2 linked regions of the Aquibium microcysteis genome follow. The protein of the gene in region 2 binds, or shares a complex with, the protein of the main gene of each other region. Links are inferred from orthologs where the notes say so. Each region holds a gene or a part of one and is shown on either strand. Other genes may lie near its edges. The genes, in order: rpsG and tig.

Region 1 (11,785 bases), 1.1 Mb from region 2 along the record:
ATGCGGTTGCGCGCGGAATTGCGCGGCAGCGCGGCGAGCTTCAGCTGGGCGCGGAACCGGTCCTCGAGAGGAAGATCCTGGTTCATGATGATCGCCTTCAGCGCCTTGCGCTTGGCGGCATACCGGTCCACGAGCTTGCGCCGCTTGTTGTTCTTCTCGACTGAGCTGGTCTTTGCCATTCTCGTTAAATCCTTCTATCGCCGCCGTTACTGCCGGAAGGGGAAGTTGAAGGCCTTGAGCAGCGCCCGGGCCTCGTCATCCGTCCTGGCAGTCGTACAAACGATGATGTCCATGCCCCAGATCTGATCGACCTTGTCGTAGTTGATCTCCGGGAACACGATGTGCTCCTTGACGCCCATGGCGAAATTGCCGCGGCCGTCGAAGCTCTTCGGATTGAGACCGCGGAAGTCGCGAACGCGCGGCAGCGCGATCGTGATCAGGCGATCCAGGAACTCGTACATGCGCTCCTTGCGAAGCGTCACCTTCGCGCCGATCGGCATGTTCTCGCGAACCTTGAAGCCGGCGATCGACGTGCGGGCACGCGTAACCACCGGCTTCTGGCCGGCGATCATGGCGAGATCGGCCGCCGCCACGGACGGCTTCTTCGAATCCGCCGTCGCCTCGCCCACGCCCATGTTGATGACGATCTTGTCGAGACGCGGGATCTGCATCTCGTTCTCGTACTTGAACTGCTCCTGCAGCGCCTTGCGGATGGTGTCGCGGTAGACGGCCTTCAGGCGCGGCTCGTAGGCTGTATTAGACATCGATCGAGGCTCCCGAACGCTTGGCAACGCGCACCTTCTTGCCGTCCTTCACCTCGAAGCCGATGCGGGTCGGCTTGCCGTCCTTGGGATCGGCGATCGCGATGTTGGAGACGTGGATGGGCGCTTCCTTGGAAATGATGCCGCCTTCCGTGGTCTGGGTCTGCCTCTGGTGGCGACGGATGATGTTGATGCCGCGCACGATCGCCTTGTCCTCGGACGGCATCATGCGCAGGACCTCGCCGGTGCGGCCCTTGTCCTTGCCGGCGAGCACGACGACCTTGTCGCCCTTGCGAATCTTCTGCATTGGTCGGGCTCCTTACAGCACTTCCGGCGCGAGCGAGATGATCTTCATGTGGTTCTTGGCGCGCAGCTCGCGCGGAACCGGTCCGAAGATACGGGTGCCGACCGGCTCCTTCTTGTTGTCGACGAGGACCGCGGCATTCTTGTCGAACCGGATCACGCTGCCGTCGGCGCGGCGGATGTCCTTGGCGGTGCGAACCACCACCGCCTTCATCACGTCGCCCTTCTTGACCTTGCCCCGCGGAATGGCTTCCTTGATCGACACGACGATGATGTCGCCGACCGAAGCGTACTTGCGCTTGGAACCGCCGAGCACCTTGATGCACATGACACGACGTGCGCCGGAATTGTCGGCAACGTCGAGGTTAGTCTGCATCTGAATCATGACTGGCCGCCTTCTTCTTCACCGGCTCGCGGGCGCCCGCCCGACGGCCGTCCATTGTTTTCGTTATGCCTGCGCTTCGGCCTGCGCCTCGGTCAGGACGACCCAGCACTTGTCCTTCGAAATCGGCTTCGATTCCTGGATGAACACCTGGTCGCCGACCTTGTGGGCGTTGGTCTCGTCGTGCGCCTTGTACTTCTTCGACATGCGAACGGTCTTCTTCATCACGGGATGCGTGAAGCGGCGTTCGACCTTGACGACGACCGTCTTGTCGTTCTTGTCGCTGACGACGGTGCCCTGCAGGATGCGCTTTGGCATGGTCTTGTCCTTAAGCCTTCTTGCCGGCCGACTTCTCGGCGGCGATGGTCTTGATGCGCGCGATGTCCCGGCGGACTTCCTTCACGCGCGCTGTCTTCTCGAGCTGGCCGGTGGCCTTCTGGAAGCGCAGGTTGAACTGCTCCTTCTTCAGGCTGGCGAGTTCGTCGTTGAGCTGGTCGGGCGACTTGGCCCGGACGTCGGAGGCTTTCATCTGTCGCCCTTCCCTATTCCGCAATGCGCTGTACGAAGCGCGTCCTGACCGGCAGCTTGGCGGCGCCGAGGCGCAGCGCCTCGCGTGCGATGACCTCGGAGACCCCGTCGATCTCGAACATCACGCGACCCGGCTTCACCCGGCAGGCCCAGTAATCCACCGAACCCTTGCCCTTGCCCATGCGGACTTCGGTCGGCTTCGAGGTCACCGGAACGTCCGGGAACACGCGGATCCAGACGCGGCCCTGGCGCTTCATCTCACGCGTGATCGCGCGGCGGGCCGCCTCGATCTGGCGCGCGGTGACGCGCTCGGGCTCCAGCGCCTTCAATCCGAAAGCGCCGAAATCCAGGTTCGTCCCGCCCTTCGCAGCGCCATGGATACGGCCCTTGAACTGCTTGCGGAACTTCGTGCGCTTTGGCTGCAGCATCTCTGTCTACTCCGAATTCAATCCAGTTGCCGCTCAGGCGTGCTCGCGCTCGCGACGGCGACCGCCGCCACCCGAAGACGCTTCGCCCTCGGTCGCGCGCCGCTCCGACGCCATCGGGTCGTGCTCGAGGATCTCGCCCTTGAACACCCACACCTTGACGCCGCAGATGCCGTAGGCGGTGTTCGCCTCGGACGTGCCGTAGTCGACGTCGGCGCGCAGCGTGTGCAGCGGAACGCGACCCTCGCGGTACCACTCCATGCGCGCGATCTCCGCGCCGCCGAGGCGGCCCGAGCAGTTGATGCGGATGCCTTCTGCGCCGAGACGCATGGCCGACTGCACCGCGCGCTTCATGGCGCGGCGGAAGGCGATGCGGCGCTCGAGCTGCTGCGAGATCGACTGCGCGATCAGCGTGGCGTCGATCTCGGGCTTGCGCACCTCGACGATGTTCAGATGCGTCTCGGACTTCGTCATCTCCATCAGCTTCTTGCGAAGCTTCTCGATGTCGGCGCCCTTCTTGCCGATGATCAGGCCCGGACGCGCGGCATGGATCGTCACGCGGCACTTCTTGTGCGGACGCTCGATCACGACCTTCGAGATCGCCGCCTGCTTCAGCTCGTTCATCAGATACTTGCGGATCTTGATGTCCTCGTGGAGCAGCTTGCCGTACTCGCCGGTGTTGGCGTACCAGCGCGAGTCCCAGGTCCGGTTGATCCCGAGGCGCAGGCCGATCGGGTTGACTTTCTGGCCCATCAGGCAGCCTCCACTTGCTCTTCGACTTCGCGCACGACGATGGTCAGGTGCGAGAACGGCTTCTCGATACGGCTGGCGCGGCCGCGGCCACGGGCGTGGAAGCGCTTCATGACGATCGACTTGCCGACATAGGCCTCGGCGACGACCAGCGAATCGACGTCGAGGTCATGGTTGTTCTCGGCGTTGGCGATGGCCGACTCGAGCGTCTTGCGCACGGTCTCGGCGATGCGCTTGCGCGAGAACTCCAGTTCGGCGAGCGCGGTCGCCACCTTCTTGCCGCGGATGAGCGCGGCGACGAGATTGAGCTTCTGCGGGCTGACGCGGATCGTGCGCAGCACGGCGCGCGCTTCGTTGTCAGCAAGCCTGCGCGGAGCTTTGGCCTTGCCCATGATTACTTCCTCTTCGACTTCTTGTCGGCGCCGTGCCCGTAATAGGTCCGGGTCGGCGAGAACTCGCCGAACTTGTGCCCGACCATGTCTTCCGACACGTTGACGGGGATGTGCTTCTGGCCGTTGTAGACACCGAAGGTGAGGCCGACGAACTGCGGCAGGATGGTGGAGCGGCGGCTCCACATCTTGATCACCTCGTTGCGGCCGCTGTCACGGACCTTCTCTGCCTTCTTCAGCAGATAGCCGTCGATGAACGGGCCTTTCCAGACTGAACGGGTCACGTCTCTACCTCTTCTTAGCTCTTGCGCGCGTGGCGCGAGCGCATGATGAACTTGTCGGTCGCCTTGTTGGACCGCGTCCGCTTGCCCTTCGTCGGCTTGCCCCACGGGGAGACAGGATGACGACCGCCGGAGGTGCGGCCCTCGCCGCCGCCGTGCGGATGGTCGACCGGGTTCATCGACACGCCGCGGTTGTGCGGGCGCTTGCCGCGCCAGCGGCTGCGGCCCGCCTTGCCGTCGTTGATGTTGCCGTGGTCGGGGTTCGACACCGCGCCGACGGTCGCCATGCACGAGCCGTGGACGATGCGCTGCTCGCCCGAGTTCAGGCGCAGGATCGCCATGCCCTGGTCGCGGCCGACCAGCTGGACGTAGGCACCGGCCGAACGGGCGATCTGGCCGCCCTTGCCCGGCTTCAGCTCGACATTGTGGACGATCGTGCCGACCGGCATCGCCGACAGCGGCATCGCGTTGCCGGGCTTCACGTCCGCGCTCTCGCCGGCGATCACCTTGTCGCCCGCCACCAGGCGCTGCGGCGCCAGGATGTAGGAGAGCTCGCCGTCCTCGTAGCGGATCAGCGCGATGAAGGCGGTGCGGTTCGGGTCGTATTCCAGCCGCTCCACCGTCGCCACCATGTCGAACTTGCGGCGCTTGAAGTCGATGATGCGGTAGGTGCGCTTGTGACCGCCGCCGATGAAGCGGGCGGTCACGCGGCCGTAATTGTTGCGCCCGCCGGACTTGGTCAGGCCCTCGGTGAGGCCCTTGACCGGCTTGCCCTTGTAGAGGCCGGAGCGGTCGACGATCACCAGCTGGCGCTGGCTGGGCGTCACCGGATTGTACTTCTTGAGTGCCATATCGTTACCTCAAGCCTCTCAGAGACCGGTTGCGACGTCGATGGAGTGGCCTTCGGCCAGCGTCACGACCGCCTTCTTGACGTCGCTCAGACGACCGACGGTGCCGCGGAAGCGCTTCACCTTGCCCTTGCGGACCTGGGTGTTGACGGCGCGCACCTTGACCCCGAACAGCGCCTCGACCGCGGCCTTGATCTCCGGCTTCGTCGCCTTGCGGGCGACGTTGAAGACCACCTGGTTGAACTCGGAGGCCATCGTGGACTTTTCGGTGATCGCCGGGCTGACGATCACGTCGTAGTGGCGAAGGTCAGTCATTTGAAGCGCTCCTCGAGTGCCTCGACCGCCGCCTTCGAGAGGACGAGCGTGCCGCGGCGCAGAATGTCGTAGACGTTGATGCCCTGGATCGGCAGCACGTCGATGTTCGGGATGTTGGCCGCGGCGCGCTTGAAGCCGGCGTCGACTTCGGCACCGCCGATCATCAGCGCGTTCGACAGGCCGAGCGACGACAGGCTCTGCATCAGCGCCTTCGTCTTGGCCTCGCTCAGCGCCAGCTCGTCGACGACGATCAGGCTCGACGACTTCGCCTTCGCCGACAGCGCGTGCTTGAGGCCGAGGGCGCGGACCTTCTTGGGAAGATCATGCTCGTGGCTGCGCACGACCGGGCCGTGAGCCTTGCCGCCGCCGCGGAACTGCGGTGCGCGGGCGGAATGGTGGCGGGCGCGGCCCGTTCCCTTCTGCTTGTACATCTTGGCGCCGGTGCGAGCGATTTCGGAACGCCCCTTGGCCTTGTGCGTGCCCTGGTGCTTCTTGGCGAGCTGCCAGCGCACCACGCGCTGCAGGATGTCCTCACGCGGGTCGAGACCGAAGATCTCGTCGGAGAGCGAAACCTGCCCGGCGTCACCGCCGCTCAGCGTCGTAATCTTGATGTCCATCACGCGGCTCCTTCGACGGCCGGAGCTTCATTCTTGGCCCGCAGCGCAGCCGGCTTCGGCGCATTGTCGGGCAGAGAGGCCTTGACCGCGTCGCGAACGAGGATCCAGGCACCCTTGGAACCGGGAACGGCGCCGCGGATGAGGATCAGGCCGCGATCCGCGTCGGTCGAGACGATCTCGACGTTCTGCGTGGTGACGCGGGTGTCGCCCATGTGGCCGGCCATCTTCTTGCCCTTGAACACCTTGCCCGGGTCCTGGCGCTGGCCGGTCGAACCGTGCGTGCGGTGCGACACCGAGTTGCCGTGCGTCGCGCGGCCGCCACCGAAATTGTGACGCTTGATGACGCCCTGGAAGCCCTTGCCGATGGTGGTTCCCGTCACGTCGACCTTCTGACCCGCGACGAAGTGGTCGACGGTGATCTCCGAGCCGACCTCGAGCATGTACTCGGGGGAGACGCGGAACTCGGCGACCTTCGACTTCGGCTCGACCGATGCGGTGGCGAAATGGCCGCGCATCGACTTCGACGTGTTCTTCACCTTGGCCAGCCCGACGCCGAGCTGCACGGCGGTGTAGCCGTTCTTCTCCTGGGTGCGCTGTGCAACGACCTGGCAGCTCTCCATCCGGAGGACCGTGACGGGCACGTGTTCGCCCGCGTCGTTGTAGATGCGCGTCATCCCGATTTTCTGTGCGATAACACCTGAACGCATCGGTTCGAATTCCTTTTCAGGGTTCCAGGCCCGGGTAACCCCTGCCTGCCTTTTGCCCGCTGCTTAGAGCTTGATCTCGACGTCGACGCCGGCGGCGAGGTCGAGCTTCATGAGAGCGTCCACCGTCTGCGGCGTCGGATCGACGATGTCGAGGAGCCGCTTGTGGGTACGCATCTCGAACTGCTCGCGGCTCTTCTTGTCGATGTGCGGCGAGCGGTTGACCGTGAATTTTTCGATCCGCGTCGGCAGCGGCACCGGGCCGCGGACGCTGGCACCGGTACGCTTGGCCGTCGAGACGATCTCGCGCGTGGAAGCGTCGAGAACGCGATGGTCGAACGCTTTCAGGCGAATGCGGATGTTCTGACCGTTCATGCGTCAATTCCTTCAGATCTTTCGCGGGCGCGGGCGATGCCCGCCCGCGACAGACCGTTTCTTCTTCTTGTTACTCGACGATGGTGGCGACGATGCCCGAGCCGACGGTGCGGCCGCCTTCACGGATGGCGAAGCGCAGCTTCTCCTCCATGGCGATCGGCACGATCAGCGTCACGTCCACGGCCAGGTTGTCGCCCGGCATCACCATCTCCGTGCCTTCCGGCAGCGTCACCACGCCCGTCACGTCGGTCGTGCGGAAGTAGAACTGCGGACGGTAGTTGGTGAAGAACGGCGTGTGGCGGCCGCCCTCGTCCTTGGTCAGGATGTAGACCTCGGCCTTGAACTTGGTGTGCGGCTTCACCGAGCCCGGCTTGCACAGCACTTGGCCGCGCTCCACGCCCTCGCGGTCCACGCCGCGCAGCAGCGCGCCGATGTTGTCGCCCGCCTGGCCCTGGTCGAGCAGCTTGCGGAACATCTCCACGCCCGTCACCGTCGTCGACGTCGTCGGGCGGATGCCCACGATCTCGACCGTCTCGCCGACCTTCACGATGCCGCGCTCGACGCGGCCCGTCACCACCGTGCCGCGGCCAGAGATCGAGAACACGTCCTCGATCGGCATCAGGAAGGGCTGGTCGACCGGGCGCTCGGGCGTCGGGATGTAGGCGTCGACCGCCTCCATCAGCTTGCGCACCGCGTCCTCGCCGATCTCCTTCTGCTTGTCCTCGAGCGCGCACACGGCCGAGCCCGGAACGATCGGGATCTCGTCGCCCGGGAATTCGTACATCGACAGGAGCTCGCGAACCTCGAGCTCGACCAGCTCCAGAAGCTCCGGATCGTCGACCAGGTCGACCTTGTTGAGGAACACCACGATCGACGGAACGCCGACCTGGCGGGCGAGCAGGATGTGCTCGCGCGTCTGCGGCATCGGGCCGTCGGCGGCCGAAACCACCAGGATCGCGCCGTCCATCTGTGCGGCACCGGTGATCATGTTCTTCACGTAGTCGGCGTGGCCCGGGCAGTCGACGTGGGCGTAGTGACGCGCCGCCGTCTCGTATTCCACGTGCGCCGTCGAGATCGTGATGCCGCGCGCCTTCTCCTCCGGAGCGGCGTCGATCTGGTCGTACGCCTTGAACTCGCCGAAGTACTTCGTGATCGCAGCCGTCAGGGACGTCTTGCCATGGTCGACGTGACCGATCGTGCCGATGTTCACATGAGGCTTGGTGCGCTCGAATTTACCTTTTGCCATGTGAGGTCTCCATTTCTCGAGCCCGCGAGGGGCGTTGAATTCGGTTTACTGCCAATCCCGCGGGATCTTATGCGTATTTCTTCTGGATTTCCTGCGCCACGGCGTTCGGCACCGGTTCGTAGTGATCGAACAGCATCGTGTACTGGGCGCGGCCCTGCGACATCGAGCGCAGGTTGTCGACGTACTTGAACATGTTGGCGAGCGGCACCATCGCGTTGATGACGGTGGCGTTGCCGCGCGCTTCCTGGCCCTGGATCTGGCCGCGGCGGGAGTTCAGGTCGCCGATGACCGAGCCCACGTAATCCTCCGGCGTCACGACCTCGACCTTCATGATCGGCTCGAGCAGCTGCGCGCCCGCCTTCTGTGCACCCTCGCGGAAAGCCGCGCGGGAGGCGATCTCGAAGGCGAGAACCGAGGAGTCGACGTCGTGGAACGCGCCGTCGATCAGCGTGGCCTTCACGCCCAGCATCGGGAAGCCGGCGACCGGACCCGAGGACATGACGCTCTGGATGCCCTTCTGGACGCCCGGAATGTACTCCTTCGGCACCGAACCGCCGATGATCTTGGACTCGAACACGAAGTCCTCGCCCTCGGGGTTCGGCTCGAAGATGATCTTGACGCGGGCGAACTGGCCCGTGCCGCCGGTCTGCTTCTTGTGGGTGTAGTCGATTTCCGCAGGACGCGTGATCGTCTCGCGATAGGCCACCTGCGGCGCGCCCACGTTCGCCTCGACCTTGAACTCGCGACGCATGCGGTCGACGATGATGTCGAGGTGCAGTTCACCCATGCCCGCGATGATCGTCTGGCCGGACTCCTCGTCGGTCTTGACGCGGAAGGACGGATCCTCAGCGGCCAGGCGGTTGAGCGCGAGGCCCATCTTCTCCTGGTCGCCCTTGGTCTTGGGCTCGATCGCGATCTGGATGACCGGATCGGGGAACTCCATCCGCTCCAGGATGACCGGCTTCAGCGGGTCGCAGAGCGTGTCGCCGGTGGTCGTGTCCTTGAGACCGGCCAGCGCGACGATGTCGCCTGCGAACGCCTCCTCTATGTCCTCGCGCGAGTTGGAGTGCATCTGCAGCATGCGGCCGATGCGCTCCTTCTTGCCCTTCACCGTGTTGTCGAGCGAGATGCCCTTGGAGAGCTTGCCCGAATAGATGCGGCAGAAGGTGAGCGAACCGACGAAAGGATCGTTCATGATCTTGAACGCGAGCATCGACAGCGGCTCGTCGTCGGACGACTTGCGGGTGATCTCGGCTTCCGTCTTCGGATCGACGCCCTTGATGTCCGGAACCTGGTTCGGCGCCGGCAGATAGTCGACGACGGCGTCGAGCAGCGGCTGCACGCCCTTGTTCTTGAAGGCCGAGCCGCAGAACATCGGGAAGAACTTGACCGCGATCGTGCCCTTGCGGATCAGCGCGCGCAGTTCGTCGTTGCCAGGCATCTCGCCTTCGAGGTAGCGCTCGAGAGCACCCTCGTCCATCTCGACCGCAGCCTCGATGAGCTTCTCGCGGAACTCCTCGGCACGCGCCTTGAGGTCGGCCGGGATTTCCAGCACGTCCCACTCGGCGCCGAGATTCTCGGACTTCCAGACCAGCGCCTTCATCTCGATCAGGTCGATGACGCCGGCGAAATCGTTCTCCGCACCGATCGGCAGCTGCATGACGACGGCCTGCGCACCGAGGCGCGAACCGATCATCTCGTAGGAGCGGTAGAAGTCGGCGCCGATCTTGTCCATCTTGTTGCAGAAGATGAGACGCGGCACGCGGTACTTGTCGGCCTGACGCCAGACGGTCTCGGTCTGCGGCTCGACGCCGGCATTGGCATCGAGCAGCGCGATGGCGCCGTCGAGGACACGAAGCGAGCGCTCGACCTCGATGGTGAAGTCGACGTGACCCGGCGTGTCGATGATGTTGAAGCGGCGCATCGTGCCGTCACGACCCTTCCAGAAAGTCGTGGTCGCGGCCGAGGTGATCGTGATGCCGCGCTCCTGCTCCTGCTCCATCCAGTCCATGGTCGCGGCGCCGTCGTGGACTTCGCCGATCTTGTGGGACTTGCCGGTGTAGTAGAGGACGCGCTCGGTCGTCGTGGTCTTGCCGGCGTCGATATGCGCCATGATACCGAAATTTCGGTAGTCTTCGATCTTGTACTCGCGGGCCATGGGAGGTGCCTCTCGCTTGCTATTCGACCTGGGATTACCAGCGGTAGTGAGCGAAGGCGCGGTTGGCTTCCGCCATCCGGTGCGTGTCTTCGCGCTTCTTGACGGCGGTGCCGCGGTTGTTGGCGGCATCCATGAGCTCGCCCGACAGACGGTCGATCATGGTGGTCTCGTTGCGGCCGCGGGCGGCCGTGATCAGCCAGCGGATGGCCAGCGCCTGGCGGCGCTCCGGACGCACGTCGACCGGAACCTGGTAGGTGGCGCCGCCGACGCGGCGCGAACGCACTTCCACGTGCGGAGCGACATTGTCGAGCGCCTGATGGAAGACCGTGACCGGCTCCTGCTTCGTCTTGGCCTGGACCTGGTCCAGCGCGCCGTAGACGATCGTCTCGGCGACCGACTTCTTGCCGTGATACATGACGGCGTTCATGAACTTGGTGACGATCAGATCGCCGAACTTCGGGTCCGGGTTGATCTCACGCTTCTCTGCACTGTGACGACGGGACATGGGTCTCTCTGCCTCGCTAAGCTCTGGTCACTTCGGACGCTTGGCGCCGTACTTCGACCGGCGCTGCTTGCGGTTCTTGACGCCCTGGGTATCGAGCACGCCGCGGATGATGTGGTAACGCACGCCCGGAAGGTCCTTCACGCGACCGCCGCGGATCATGACCACGGAGTGCTCCTGAAGATTGTGACCCTCGCCGGGGATGTAGCCGATCACTTCGAAGCCGTTCACGAGGCGAATCTTCGCCACCTTGCGGAGCGCCGAGTTCGGCTTCTTCGGCGTCGTCGTGTAGACGCGCGTGCAGACACCCCGCTTCTGCGGGTTGGCCTGCATGGCCGGAACCTTGTTGCGCTTCACCGGCGCAACGCGCGGCTTGCGGATCAGCTGGTTTACGGTAGGCATTCAACCTTCCCTCTTGTTCAAATCCGTGTCCAAAGCCCGTTTCGGGGCCGTCAGAAGCGCCGCTTCCATACGCAATTTCGGGCCAAAAACCGCCATCGCGGTCCTGCCCGAACAAAAAGCAGAGGAAGCGCAATGCGCCTCGTGCACGCCGGAAATGTCGTCGCTCGTAAAACGAACCCTGTTTGAGACGAACTTCAGAGCGCGTCGCTCCGAAAGGCCAAGTCTCACATCGGCTCAGACGAGGTGGCTTCTACCTGCAACGCCCGGCATCGTCAACCCCGCAGCGTGAGTTTTCGCTCCGAGGCCAGGGACGGGACGCCGCAGGTGGCCGACAAGGGCGGTTTCTTACGTGATCGCGCCTCAACGAAACGGAATGTGACCGCCCGCGACCTGTCCCGCCGGCCTTATCGATGCGAATATAACAATGAGGGGGCAATCGATCCTCATACTCATAGCGATTCGGAAGCATATATAGATGAACGACAACGAAGCTCGCCCCGTAACCATCATAACCGGCCGGGTCTGGCGACGGAAGGGTGGCGATTCTGAAGGCGTCCACGTGCTGCTGGTCGCGCCGGACGACGACACCGCGGTACGGATCGCGCTCGAATCGCTGGCACGCGAGGGCTACGCGGAAGCCGAGTTCGACCAGATCGGCGACCTCGACGGGATTCCGGACGACGAACCGCATTTGTCCGCCTACCAGGGCGCGATCGAGGGCGAGGTCTCCGTGGTGACGTTCGACGAACAGGCCTGACGCCTCACGCGTCTTCCGCCGATTCGCGAATCGGCCCGCCTT
Region 2 (11,708 bases):
CTCGACGTAGCGCCCGTGTTCGCGGGGAGGAACTGATGGCCAAAACCGAATCGGCGTCGACATCCTCGCCGACGTGGCCGGGCTCAGCTACGATCGCGTCAAGCTGGCGCTCTATCACATCATGATGGAGACCACGCAGGCCCCGTACGAAGCCCGCTTCCTCGCCGCCCGGCTGCAATGGCCGGAGCCGGCACCGTGAACCGCTGGCGGCTGCATAGCCTGCCCGCAGAACGGGGCGTGTCCGCCATCTTCGGCCCGGCCCGTCTATCGGCCTCGACCCACGCAGCCTTGAGGCTCCGCCTTGACAAAACCACACAGGATAATCATACCGCGTCCGACCGTGGCATCGGGAGGTGCCCGAGACTGTGCCCAAAAGTGTGCCCACTGTGCCCAGACTGTGCCCGTTACGCCCAGCCCGGCTCAACCAGATCAAGCACTTAGGGTCCAGCCTCAGGATTTAGGTTCCTGTGGCGCAAGCCGTGGGGGTTCAAGTCCCTCCACCCGCACCAGAAGCCACTCCCGGCAAAGGAATCCGGAAGGCGCGCGGCCGCATCGCTGTTGCGCCCCGCACCCCGTGAAGACAAAGGTTTGATGATGCAGGTAACCGAAACGCTGAATGCAGGGCTGAAACGGGAGATCCAGGTGGTCGTACCCGCCCAGGACATGGAAGCCCGGCTCCTTGAACGTCTGAACGACGCCAAGGGAAAGGTGCGGATAAACGGTTTCCGCCCCGGCAAGGTGCCCGTGCAGCATCTGCGCAAGATGTACGGCAAGTCGCTGATGGCCGAAGTCGTCAACGACATCCTGTCGAAGTCGACCTCGTCGATCCTCAGCGAGCGCGGCGAGAAGGCCGCCATGCAGCCCGAGGTCAAGATGACCGAGGACGAGAAGGAAGCCGAGAAGATCCTGGCCGGCCAGGCCGATTTCGAGTTCTCGATCGCCTACGAGGTGATCCCCGCCATTGAGATCCAGGACGTCTCGGGCATCGCCATCACGCGCGAGGTGTATGACGTTCCCGAGAGCGAGATCGACGAGCAGGCGCTGCGCATCGCCGAATCCGCCCGCACCTACACGACCAAGGACGGTGCGGCCGAGAACGGCGACCGCGTCACCATGGACTATGTCGGCAAGGTCGACGGCGAGGCCTTCGAGGGCGGCACCGACACCGGCGCCAACCTGGTGCTCGGCTCCGGCCAGTTCATCCCCGGCTTCGAGGACCAGCTCCTCGGCGTCAAGGCGGGCGACGAGAAGACCATCGAGGTCACCTTCCCGGCCGACTATCAGGCCGCGCACCTTGCCGGCAAGGCGGCCACCTTCGACGTCAAGGTCTCCGAGGTCTCCGCTGCCGAGCCGATCGAGCTCAACGACGACCTGGCGAAGAATCTCGGTCTCGAATCGGTCGAGCGCCTGCGCGACATCATCAAGACCCAGCTCGAGAACCAGTTCGGGTCGCTCACCCGCCAGAAGGTCAAGCGCCAGCTTCTCGACGCGCTCGACGCCGCCTACAGCTTCGAGGCGCCCGGCCGCCTGGTGACGGCCGAGTTCAACAACATCTGGCTGCAGGTGACGCGCGACCTCGAGCAGGCGGGCAAGACCTTCGCCGACGAGGACACGACCGAGGAGGAGGCGCGCGCCGAGTACCAGCGCCTCGCCGAGCGCCGCGTCCGCCTCGGCCTGGTGCTGGCCGAGATCGGCGAGAAGGCGGGCGTCCAGGTCAGCGACGAGGAGATGCAGCGCGCGCTGTTCGACTTCGTGCGCCGCTATCCCGGCCAGGAGCAGGAAGTCTACGACTTCTATCGCAAGAACCCCAACGCGCTCGCCGAGCTGCGCGCGCCGATCTTCGAGGAGAAGGTGGTCGACCACCTGCTCGCGCAGGTCAGCGTGACGGACAGGAAGGTGACCAAGGAAGAACTGCTGGCGGATGACGAGGCCGAGAAGGCCGAGACCGCCGAAACGGCGGACGCTGCCGAAGAGGCTCCGAAGAAGGAAGCCGCGCCGAAGAAGAAGGCGGCTCCGAAGAAGAAGGCCGCGAAGGCCGAGGACGCCGGCAGCGCCGAAGGCGCCGAATAGAGGCGCCGGCTCTCGATCGGGCTCTTTGCTGGGCGGCGCCGGATCTCCGGCGCCGCTCTTCGCTTTCGGGCGGGCGACCGTTCCGCGAATGGCCGGTTGCGGTCCTGGACCATGGCTGCGGCCTTGCGCCCGACGCCGAACTCTCCCATTTTAGTCTGGATTGATCCGGGCCGACCGGCCCGCGAACGAGGAGATCCCATGGGACGCTTTCAGGTGATGACGATGACCGATGGGGCGGCCGGCCGCGTCCGCGAGATCGTCGCGAGCCGCGAGGGTGCGCGGGGCGTACGCGTCGGCGTCAGGAAAGGCGGCTGTGCCGGGATGGAGTACACCGTCGAACTGGTGACCCAGCCCAACCCGGGCGACGATCACATCGAGCGCGACGGGGCGCATGTCTATGTCGCTCCGGAAGCGACGCTGTTCCTGCTCGGCACCGAAATGGGCTTCGAGACGACCAGGCTGCGCTCGGGCTTCACCTTCACCAATCCGAACCAGTCGTCGGCCTGCGGCTGCGGCGAATCGGTCGAACTGAAGCCGGCTGACCTGAAGGCCCTGGCCGAGGCGCGCGCCGCCGCAGGCGCCTGAGAGCTCCAGCCCGCGCCTGAGAGCGCCTCAGTCGACCCACAGGCCGCGGCGCCTGTGCCAGTCGGCGATGGATTCCTGCGGGTAGAGCTCGAAGACGTCGTCGCCGGGCCGGATGTCGGGCTCCACCCAGTCCGCCTTGTATTTCAGCATCAGGTGCACCCGCTGCGGCGCGCGCGGCAGGTCGCTGTCGATCGCGCTGGCGAAGGGGTGGACGAGGTCCGGCCATCGCGGGTCGAACAGCCAGAGCGCCGAACCGCAGCGCGTGCAGAACCGCCGCTCGCCCGACGACCGTTCGCAGCCGGGCCGTTCGTCGTCCTGGATCTCGGCGCGGTAGAGCCCGAGATGCGCTTCTCCGGTGACCGACAGCGTGCGCGCGTCGGCGCCGAGGTTGATCGCAAAGCCGCCGCCGCCCTGCTGCTTGCGGCAGATCGAACAGTAGCAGTACTGGTAGGGAACCGGCGTATGGCTGTCGACGGAGAAGCCGACGGCGCCGCAGCGGCAGGAGCCGTGAAGTCGAAGGGGCATGGATCTCTCCTCTTGAGCATGTCTCGCGGAAGTGGGCGCCGGTTTGCGGCGGAAGACATGCGCGCGAACGAAGACCTGACCCGGCCGGAGCGAAACTTCAGGTTCGCGCGACGCTTCGGGTGCGGGCGGGGAGTCAGCGCAGGGTTCCGAGCAGCAGGAAGACCCCGGAGGCGAGCAGGGCGGTCGCTGGCACCGTGACCACCCAGGCCGCGACGATGGTGGAGAAATGGGCGCGCCGCACCAGCCTGCGGCGGATGACGTCCTCGCGCGAGACCGGTTCCGTCGCGCCGGTCTCGGATCCGCCGTCGAAGTCGGCATCCTCCGCTTCCGGTTCCGCCTCGGCGACGCTGCCGTTCGCCCGGCGCTCTGCGCGCAGCCGCTCCGCCTTGCGCTCCATGTAGGCGCGGCGGCGCGGCGAATTGGCGGTATACCATTCGCGGAAGAAGCCGACGCCGAAGACGGCGCCAACGGCGATATGGGTGGAACTGACCGGCAGGCCGAACCATGACGCCACGATCACCGTCAGGGCCGCCGACAGGGCCACGCAGAAGGCGCGCATCGGGTTCAGCTTGGTGATCTGCTCGCCCACCATGCGCACCAGCCTCGGCCCGAAGAGAAGAAGGCCGAAGGAGATGCCGAAGGCCCCGATCAGCATGACCCACAGGGGGATGGCGACTGCTCCGTCCACGCCGCCGCTGCGCACCGTCTGGACGATGGCCGCCAGCGGACCCACCGCATTGGCCACGTCATTGGCGCCATGCGCGAAGGACAGCAGCGCGGCCGAGACGATCAGCGGCAGCTTGAACAGTCTGCGCAGCGACTGGTTGCGGTTTTCCATGCCGGCCGACTGCCGCCGGACGAGCATCTGCGAGAGGCCCCAGGTGAGAAGGAAGGCGCCGCCGCCGATCACCAGGATGGAAGTGCCGTCGAGACGGATCAGCTTGGACAGGCCCTTGGTCGCCAGATAGGCGGAAAAGGCGCCGGCCATGATGCCGATCAGGATCGGCACCCACAGCCGTGCGGCGCGGATCTTGTCGTCCTGATAGATGATGCGAGCCTTGATGAAGGCGAGGAAGCCGGCCGCGATCAGCCCGCCGAGCAGCGGCGAAACCACCCAGCTGGCCGCGATGCCGCCCATGACGCCCCAGTCGACGGCGGCCAGGCCCGCCGCGGTGATGCCGGCGCCCATGACGCCGCCGACCACCGAATGGGTGGTCGACACGGGTGCGCCGATGGCCGTGGCGAGATTGATCCAGATCGCCGAAGCGAAGACGGCCGCCATCATGGCGCGCACGAAGATGGCGGGGTCGGCGACGGCGGCGGGATCGATGATGCCCCTCGAGATCGTCTGCACCACGTCGCCGCCGGCGATCAGGGCGCCGGCCGTCTCGAAGACGGCGGCCAGCATCAGCGCCCCGCCCATCGTGAGCGCCCGCGCGCCGACCGCCGGCGCGACGTTGTTGGCGACGTCGTTCGCGCCGATGTTCAGCGCCATGTAGGCACCGATGGCGGCGGCGGCGACGATGGCGATCGCGCCCGGATCGCCGGCCGTGAAGATGGCGACCGCCACGGCGACGAAAGCCATGAAGAACAGCGCGATGCCCGGTGCCACCAGGCCGCGGGCGAGGAAGGTCGTCGCTTCCTCGACGCGGACGAGCTTGTCGAGATCCTTGTCGAGCGTCGTCTTGCGCGTGCTGTCTGTCGTGTCGGCCATCGGACGCCTCCGTGCTCAGGCGCTGGCTGCGGCGAAAGCGCCGGCGCGGCGCGCGAGGGACGCAGACGCGCCTTCTGTCATCGTCATGTCCGGGAGACCGCGCGTTTGCGCCGCTATGCGGCTGGATTGAATTCGGCGAGGATCGCGGCGAGTTCGGGCTCGCGCACCCGGCTTGCGCCGTGCTGCGGCGAGAACCATTTGCGCACGCGCTGGCCCTTCTCGGGCCATTTGGAACAGACCTTCTCCACCTTGAGCGGGAAGACGTGAACCTCGCAGCGCTGCTCGAGCCCCGATTTCAGGTTCTTGCCGTAGAAATACCGGCCGACTTCCTGTTCCGACATCGTCCCCACCAGCCCCGCTTCCTCGCCCGCCTCGCGAAGCGCGGCCTGCCAGCGGTGTTCGCCCGCTTCCGGCCATCCCTTGGGCAGCACCCAGCGGCCGGTGTCCCGGCTCGTGATCAGCATCACCTCCACGCCCTCGTCGGTCATGCGCCAGGGTAGCGCCGCGACCTGGATACGCGCCGGGACGCCGCCCAGCATGCGCCGGACTCGCTCGAGGGATGCGGTGAAGCTGCGCTGGTTGAGAAGCATTTCTTCCTTTCGGTTCCGGCGAAACAACTTTGCCAGCTTAGGATCGGATCCGCAATCCGGCACGTGCCGGATGACACCGATCCTCCGTCCGCGGGTGCCTGCAGAACCGCCGACGGCGCAGGATCGTTCCTGCGCCAACGATTCGCATCGCGTCAATCTAGCTCAAATAGGTGAACGTGCCGACAATGCAATCGCGCAAGGTTATCCGGAGGGTCTCGAATGCAGAAGTGCGGCGCGATTTCTCGCGCCGCACCTCGTCTTCACGGAAGAGAACTCAGCGGGAACTCGCCACCGGCGTCACCAGCGGGGTGATGCGGCGGATCGCGACGCGGCGATTCTCGCGCGATGGTCCTTCCGTCGAGACCTTCAGATAGCGCTCGCCATATCCCTGGGTCACGAGATTCTCCGGCGGGATGCCGTAGACCCGGGTGAGGGCGGATGCGGCGCTCTCCGCCCGCGCGTCCGACAGGGCGAGGTTGGCGATGTCGGAACCGACGGCATCCGTATGGCCCTCGATGAGGAAGGTCTCGGCCGGGTTCTCGTCGAGCAGCCGCAGCATGGCCTCCGCGATCCCTTCGAGTTCCGCCACTTCCGACCGCGCGATCTCGGCTGAACCGGTCGCGAAGGTGATGGTGTCGAGGTCGACGCGTCGCACCGTGTCGCGCAGCCGGGCCGACCGCTTCACCTCGTCGACGGAATAGAGGCGGCGGGTCTGCTCGACCGGCGGCTGGTCGAGGAAGTCGTAATAGGTGTCCACGTCCTCGACGCGCTCGGCGTCCAGAATGTATTCGCGGACGGGGATGCGCAGCCGAAGCGGCGGCAGCTCCTCGCCCGGGTCGCGCCACTCACGCTCGCGGTCCCAGTTTTCCTCGGCGACGTAGGACAGCACGATCTCGCGGCCCTCCGGCGTGATGCGCGACCGCCGGACGACCTCGCCGTAGCGGTTGCGGATGGTCACGATCTGCGAGCCGTTCGGGCGAACGATCGTCTCGCGCACCCGCCCGCGCGGCAGTTCCTCGTAGTAGACCTCGCGCGCATCGCGGGACAGCCGGGGCAGGTCGTTGCTCTCGACATAGGTCTGGTTGTTGAACTGGAAGATCACCCGGCCGCCGCTTTCGCGGACGACCTCGGAGCCCTCCGGACGCTGTCGGCGCTCGCGCCGGGCCTCCTCGCGGTCGACGCGGCGACCCTCCGTGGCCGTGATCGACTGGATCTCCTCCGCGCGGATCTCGGGCGCCTGGGCGTCTTCGTCGCTCGTCGGCGCCGGTCCGGCCTCTTCGGCGGGAGCCTCTGCCGCATCGCCGGACCGGTTGCGCTCGCGGCGGTTGGCACGGCGCGCGTCGGCATCGCCGCCGCCCGCTTCCTTGGCGCTGTCGAGCACGGGCGCGGCATTCTCCGGCAGGACGTCGTCGCCGGCCGTCTCCGCATCCGCATCGTCCGCCGGGGTTGCCTCCACGTCTTCCGCGGCATCATCGCCGGCTTCGTCGGCGGGGCGCTCCGCCTCGCGCGGCGCCTCGGCGGCCGGTGCGGCCTCGGTGCCCGAGGCTCCTTCGCCGGTTGCGGCCGGAGCTTCGCCGTCGGCCGGCGCCTCGCCGGCCGCGTCGGCACCGCCGCGGTTCTGCCGTTCCGCGCGGCCGGCGCGGTTCTCGCGTCGTTCACGCCGCTCGCGTGCCGCCGGCTCGGCGGCGGGGGCGGCCTCTTCGGCTGCAGGTTCGGCTCTCTCGACAGCGGGTGCGGCTTCCGGGGCCGCGGGTGCGGCATCCTCTGCTGCTGCGGGCTCCTCGGCCGCCCGTGGCGCGGCTTCCTCGGCTTCGGTCGCGGTATCCCCGCCGCGCGCAGGCTCCTCGGCGGGTGCAGGCTCCTCGGCGGGTGCCGGCTCGGGCGTCGGTGCCTCGGCTGGTGCCTCCTGCTGCGGGGCGGCGGCCGGAGCCTCGGGCTCGGCTGGCGGAGCGGTCTCCTCGGCCGGGGCAGCCTCCTCTGCCGGAGCGGCCTGTTCCGCGGCCGGTGCCGCCTCTTCTTCGGCGGCCTCGCGGGCTGCCCGCTCCTCTTCGAGCTTGCGAGCCTCGGCGTCGTCCGCCTGGGCCATCAGCAGCGGTGCGGCGGCGGGAGTCTCGGCGATGGTCGGCGAGGACGCCATCAGCAGGCCGAGCGCCGTGCCGGCGAGAATTCGTGCGGGATGTTTCATCAGATGCTTTCTCCGGTCCGAAAATGACCCTTCGGCGTCAAGAACCATGGCGGGCCGGGATGGTTCCAGCGGCAGCGCCCGCTGCGTCCTCCCGCCGGATCGCAAATCGGCGGCCGACGCCCGCCGGGATCCACTTGACGACCGCGTCTGCCGGCGCGACATGCGCGGGATGGAAAAGCCGTTCTGGAAGACCACGCCGCTCGAGGCCATGTCCGAGGCGCAATGGGAATCGCTCTGCGACGGCTGCGGCAAGTGCTGCCTGGCCAAGCTGGAGGATGAGGACACCGGCGAGATCCACTGGACGAGCGTCGGCTGCCGGCTGTTCGACGCGAGCCTGTGCAGCTGCAGCGACTACGCCAACCGTCTCGCCAGGGTGTCGGACTGCGTCAAGCTGACGCCGCGGAACGTCCGCACCATCCCCTGGCTGCCCTCCACCTGCGCCTACCGGCTCGTGGCGGAGGGGCGGGATCTCGCCGGCTGGCACCCGCTGGTCTCCGGCAGCCGCGAGACCGTCCACGAGGCCGGCATCTCGATGCGCGGCCGGATCACCGCCTCCGAGGACGACCTCGCCGACGTGGACGACTATTTCGACCACATGCTCGGCGAGGACCTCTGACCGTGACCCGCGGTCGCCAGTGCCGTCGTCACTGGACGATGCCGAAGCTCACCGTCACCTCGACGCGGTAGCTGTTCTCGCCCGCTTCGACGGGCACGGCGTCCGCGGCTTCCGCCCGCACCTTCGCGGCCATGTAGGGCATGGGCTGCGGCCGCGCCGCCATCTCCGTGATCTCGAGGATGGGGCCGAGCTCCACGCCGGCGGCCTCTGCCAGGGTGCGGGCCTTGGCGACGGCGTCCGCCACCGCCTCGCGCCGCGCCGTCTCGATGGCCTCGTCCGGATCCGCGTTGGTGAAGGAGATGCCGCCGCCCTGGTTGACCCCCAGCGACACCACCTCGTCGAGGATGGCGCCCGTCTTCTGGACGTCGCGGACCCGAACCGTCAGCGTGTTGGAGACCTCGTAGCCCGTCATCACCTGGCGCTGGCTGCCGTCCGGACCGGTCGGGTATTCGTAGCGCGGATTGATCTGGATGCCGGCCGTCTGCAGGTCGCGCTCTTCGATCCCGTCGCCCTTGAGCGCCGCGATCACCTGCGCCATCGCCGCGTTGTTGGCCGTCAGCGCCTCGCGCGCGGTGCCGGCCTGCCGGACCACCGAGAACGACAGCACCGCCATGTCCGGCCGCATCGCATGCTCGCCCTCGCCGGTGACCGAGATCCGCGGCCGGGGTTCGGGCAGGGTCTGCGCGGCGGCGGGCGAGGCCGCGGCCACGAAGGCTGCGAAGGCGAGGAAGGGCAGGGCGGTACGCTGCATGGACGGCATCTCCGTTCGTTTCGGTCGCCGAGCGCTAGGCCCCGATTGTGTGATGATTGCGGCACCCGCCTTGTCTGCCACCGCGAAAGCCACTAATGCAGGCTGGCGTGGGGCCTGTAGCTCAATGGTTAGAGCCGGCGGCTCATAACCGCTTGGTTGGGGGTTCGAGTCCCTCCGGGCCCACCATCGAACCCCCCCGCTTTCCATCGCCTCGACCGGCCGGCAGGTGTCCTCCTTCTCCGCGACCGGAGCAGGAATCTGCGGCGGATCGTTGCTTTCAGCCAGGCCGTCGGCAACATTCCGGAAGGGTAGGGGCCGACCGGATTCTCCGCCGGCGGCGGGAGCAGATCGTGCCTTGCTGTCTGCAACCGCGACCTGATATCTGCGGCGGCAGAGGCACCTTGGGTTTCATTTGTCGGAGATCATCGATTGCGGGACTGGGGCGGAAGGCTGTGGCGATCGTTCGGCCAGGGATCGGACGTCAGGGCGATCCGTCGGAGCGGGGTCTTCGACGAGGTCCTGTATCGGAGCCAGCTACCGGCAGGAGCCGCGGTGGCCGACGCGATCTCGCACTACGTTGAGTTCGGCGAGAGGATGGGGCTGTCCCCCTGGAAGGATTTCGATCCGTTCCACTACGCGCGGCAGTATCCGGATCTGGAGGGATATGGCCGTCCTCTCCTGCTCCACTATCTCCGCCACGGTCTTCGCGAGGGTCGGCAGGGCAGGCCCGACCAGGCGCAGTGGGTGGCGTGGGCAGACGACCCGGATCGGCCGACCGTGCTGGTCGTCGTCCACGAATTGACGCGGACCGGTGCGCCGATCCTGGCCTGGAACATCGTGCGCAGGCTCAAGGCGGATGGCCGCCGCGTCGCCGTGGTCGCGCTGCGCGGCGGCGACCTCCTGGAGGATTTCCGCGCCGAGGCGGACGAGGTCGTCGAGGTCGCGGCCGACGAGAAGCTCGACGTCCTCGCCGGCAGCGTGATCGGGCGCTGCCGCCCCGGCTACGCGATCTGCAACGGCGCGTCGACCGCACCGTTCGGCCAGTACCTCGAGCGGTTGGGCGTGCGGACCGTCGGGCTGATCCACGAGTTCGGCTTTCCGACGATGCACACGCCTGGTCTCGCCGCCTGCCTCTCCGGATGGAGCGACGTGATCTTTCCGGCCGAGATCGTGCGGCGATCGATGGCGGACTGTTTTCCCGACGTGGCCCTCCGCAGGACGCAGGTCCTCCCGCAGGGGAAGTGCGTGGTTCCGGGCAATCCCGCCGCGAGGTTGGTCGATACCGCGCCGGTCTCGCTTCGCAAGTCCTACGACTACCTCGTCGTCGGAGCAGGAACGGTCGACTACCGCAAGGGGGTCGACCTGTTTCTCGCCGCCGCATCGGCCGTCGCCGCGGCGGCGCCGGACCTCACGGTCGGCTTTCTCTGGATCGGGCGCCGCCGCGCCGAAGACGGCATCTACCTGTCCATGATCGAGGAACAGGCGCGCCGGGCCGGGATCGCGGATCGCTTCGACCTGATGGAAGCCACCGAACACCTCGAAGCGGTCTATGGGGCGGCGGATGCCTTCTTCCTCTCCTCGCGGCTCGATCCCATGCCGAACGTCTGCATCGATGCGGGGTTCGCCGGCCTGCCGGTCATATGCTTCGCCGACGCGAGCGGGACGGCGGAACTGTTTGCCGCCAGCGAGCAATGCAGGGAACTCGTGGTTCCGCATTGCGACGCGCACGCGGCCGGAACGCTGATCGCCGGCCTCGCCCGGGACCGGCAGCGGTCGAGGCGGCTCGGCAACTGCGTGCAGAACCTGTCGAGACGCAGTTTCGACATGGATCGCTACGTGCGGGCGATCGACGCCGCCGGACTGGCGGCCGGGCAGCCGCAGCCCTTGGCCGAGCCGGCGGCCCAGCCGCAGCCCGAGCCCGAGCCGGCGTGAAGGTCGCCCTCTTCGGCGCCAGCGGATTCATCGGTCGCGTCATCGGCGACAGGCTGCGCGCGGAGGCGATCGAGCATGTCGGCCTGTCGCACCGCAACCGCAGCGGCTGCTTCGTGCCGATCGATTTCGGGCACCCGGACGGCTACGCGCATCTCCTGCGCGGCGTCACGACGGCCGTCCTTCTCGTGGCGCAGTCGCGGCCGGGCCTGCCGGGCGGTCGCACGGAGGCGGAAATCCGCAACGACGTCCGACCCTATGCGGCATTTGCCGGGATCGCCGCGGCAGCCGGCCTGCGCCACGTCGTCTACCTGTCCTCCGGCGGCACCGTCTATGGCTCCCAGCCCGATCGCACGCCGATCACCGAGGACCATCCAACGAACCCGATCGACGCCTATGGCGCCCGCAAGCTGATGACGGAGAGTGTCCTGCGGTCGTCGCTGGGGGCTGCGGGCGTCGGACTGACCGTGCTGCGGCCGTCGAACCCGGTGGGCGCGGCGCAGCGGTTCGAACCGGTGGGTTTCGTGGCCAGGGCGGTTCACGCCAGCGTCGCGGGGGCGACGATCGACGTCTGGGGCGACGGTTCGACCGTGCGCGACCATTTCGACGTCGCCGATCTCGCCGATGCCGTCATCCGCAGCCTCGGCGGCGACACGTCTCACCGTGTCTACAATGTCGGCAGCGGCGTCGGCACCGGCATCGACGAGGTGCTGGCGCTCGTGCACGATCTCGGCGGCCGGCCG

Evidence for each region.
Region 1: the proteins of tig (region 2) and rpsG are in contact, whole or in part, in a crystal structure (PDB 3GTY), measured with the Thermotoga maritima proteins. The link is inferred for Aquibium microcysteis from one-to-one orthologs. Residues at the interface, in WP_004081061.1 of Thermotoga maritima: Glu122, Val124, Val129, Leu130, Tyr133, Glu188, Gly259, Ile262, Tyr263, Glu266, Ser270, Glu273, Gln274, Glu277, Arg308, Gln311, Ile312, Ser315, Tyr316, Glu325, Arg329, Arg336, Leu363, Phe366, Trp367, Arg373, Leu377, Arg381, Leu384, Glu387; in WP_004081843.1 of Thermotoga maritima: Lys34, Lys52, Lys55, Glu59, Arg62, Gln63, Glu66, Asn67, Lys69, Val71, Arg95, Ala109, Lys110, Lys111, Gly112, Arg113, Pro114, Glu117, Glu121, Ile124, Ala125, Tyr127, Asn128, Asn129, Thr130, Gly131, Lys135, Asp139, Arg142, Met143.

What each region holds. Positions count from the first base shown.
Region 1 is NZ_CP061080.1:1,970,282-1,982,066, forward strand. What follows is about bases 8,853-11,761. They hold rpsG (30S ribosomal protein S7), read right to left. Parts: upstream 10,588-11,761; coding sequence 10,117-10,587; downstream 8,853-10,116. Other genes in these bases: fusA (elongation factor G), read right to left, coding at 8,853-10,082; rpsL (30S ribosomal protein S12), read right to left, coding at 10,615-10,986; IAI54_RS09130 (transcriptional regulator), read left to right, coding at 11,462-11,743. In the rest of the region: rpsN (30S ribosomal protein S14), read right to left, coding at 1-179; rplE (50S ribosomal protein L5), read right to left, coding at 207-764; rplX (50S ribosomal protein L24), read right to left, coding at 757-1,068; rplN (50S ribosomal protein L14), read right to left, coding at 1,081-1,449; rpsQ (30S ribosomal protein S17), read right to left, coding at 1,513-1,764; rpmC (50S ribosomal protein L29), read right to left, coding at 1,775-1,975; rplP (50S ribosomal protein L16), read right to left, coding at 1,989-2,402; rpsC (30S ribosomal protein S3), read right to left, coding at 2,436-3,152; rplV (50S ribosomal protein L22), read right to left, coding at 3,152-3,541; rpsS (30S ribosomal protein S19), read right to left, coding at 3,544-3,822; rplB (50S ribosomal protein L2), read right to left, coding at 3,837-4,670; IAI54_RS09090 (50S ribosomal protein L23), read right to left, coding at 4,689-4,982; rplD (50S ribosomal protein L4), read right to left, coding at 4,979-5,599; rplC (50S ribosomal protein L3), read right to left, coding at 5,599-6,306; rpsJ (30S ribosomal protein S10), read right to left, coding at 6,370-6,678; tuf (elongation factor Tu), read right to left, coding at 6,749-7,924; more of fusA, read right to left, coding at 7,992-8,852.
Region 2 is NZ_CP061080.1:908,904-920,611, forward strand. The notes cover bases 1-2,832. They hold tig (trigger factor), read left to right. Parts: upstream 1-594; coding sequence 595-2,070; downstream 2,071-2,832. Other genes in these bases: IAI54_RS04115 (hypothetical protein), read left to right, coding at 1-36; IAI54_RS29100 (hypothetical protein), read left to right, coding at 74-199; sufA (Fe-S cluster assembly scaffold SufA), read left to right, coding at 2,269-2,655; IAI54_RS04130 (GFA family protein), read right to left, coding at 2,683-2,832. In the rest of the region: more of IAI54_RS04130, read right to left, coding at 2,833-3,180; IAI54_RS04135 (inorganic phosphate transporter), read right to left, coding at 3,314-4,894; IAI54_RS04140 (NUDIX hydrolase), read right to left, coding at 5,008-5,484; IAI54_RS04145 (OmpA family protein), read right to left, coding at 5,759-7,669; IAI54_RS04150 (YcgN family cysteine cluster protein), read left to right, coding at 7,839-8,285; IAI54_RS04155 (SIMPL domain-containing protein), read right to left, coding at 8,314-9,036; IAI54_RS04165 (glycosyltransferase family 4 protein), read left to right, coding at 9,589-10,968; IAI54_RS04170 (NAD-dependent epimerase/dehydratase family protein), read left to right, coding at 10,965-11,708. UniProt on the Bacillus subtilis protein: Involved in protein export. Acts as a chaperone by maintaining the newly synthesized protein in an open conformation. Functions as a peptidyl-prolyl cis-trans isomerase.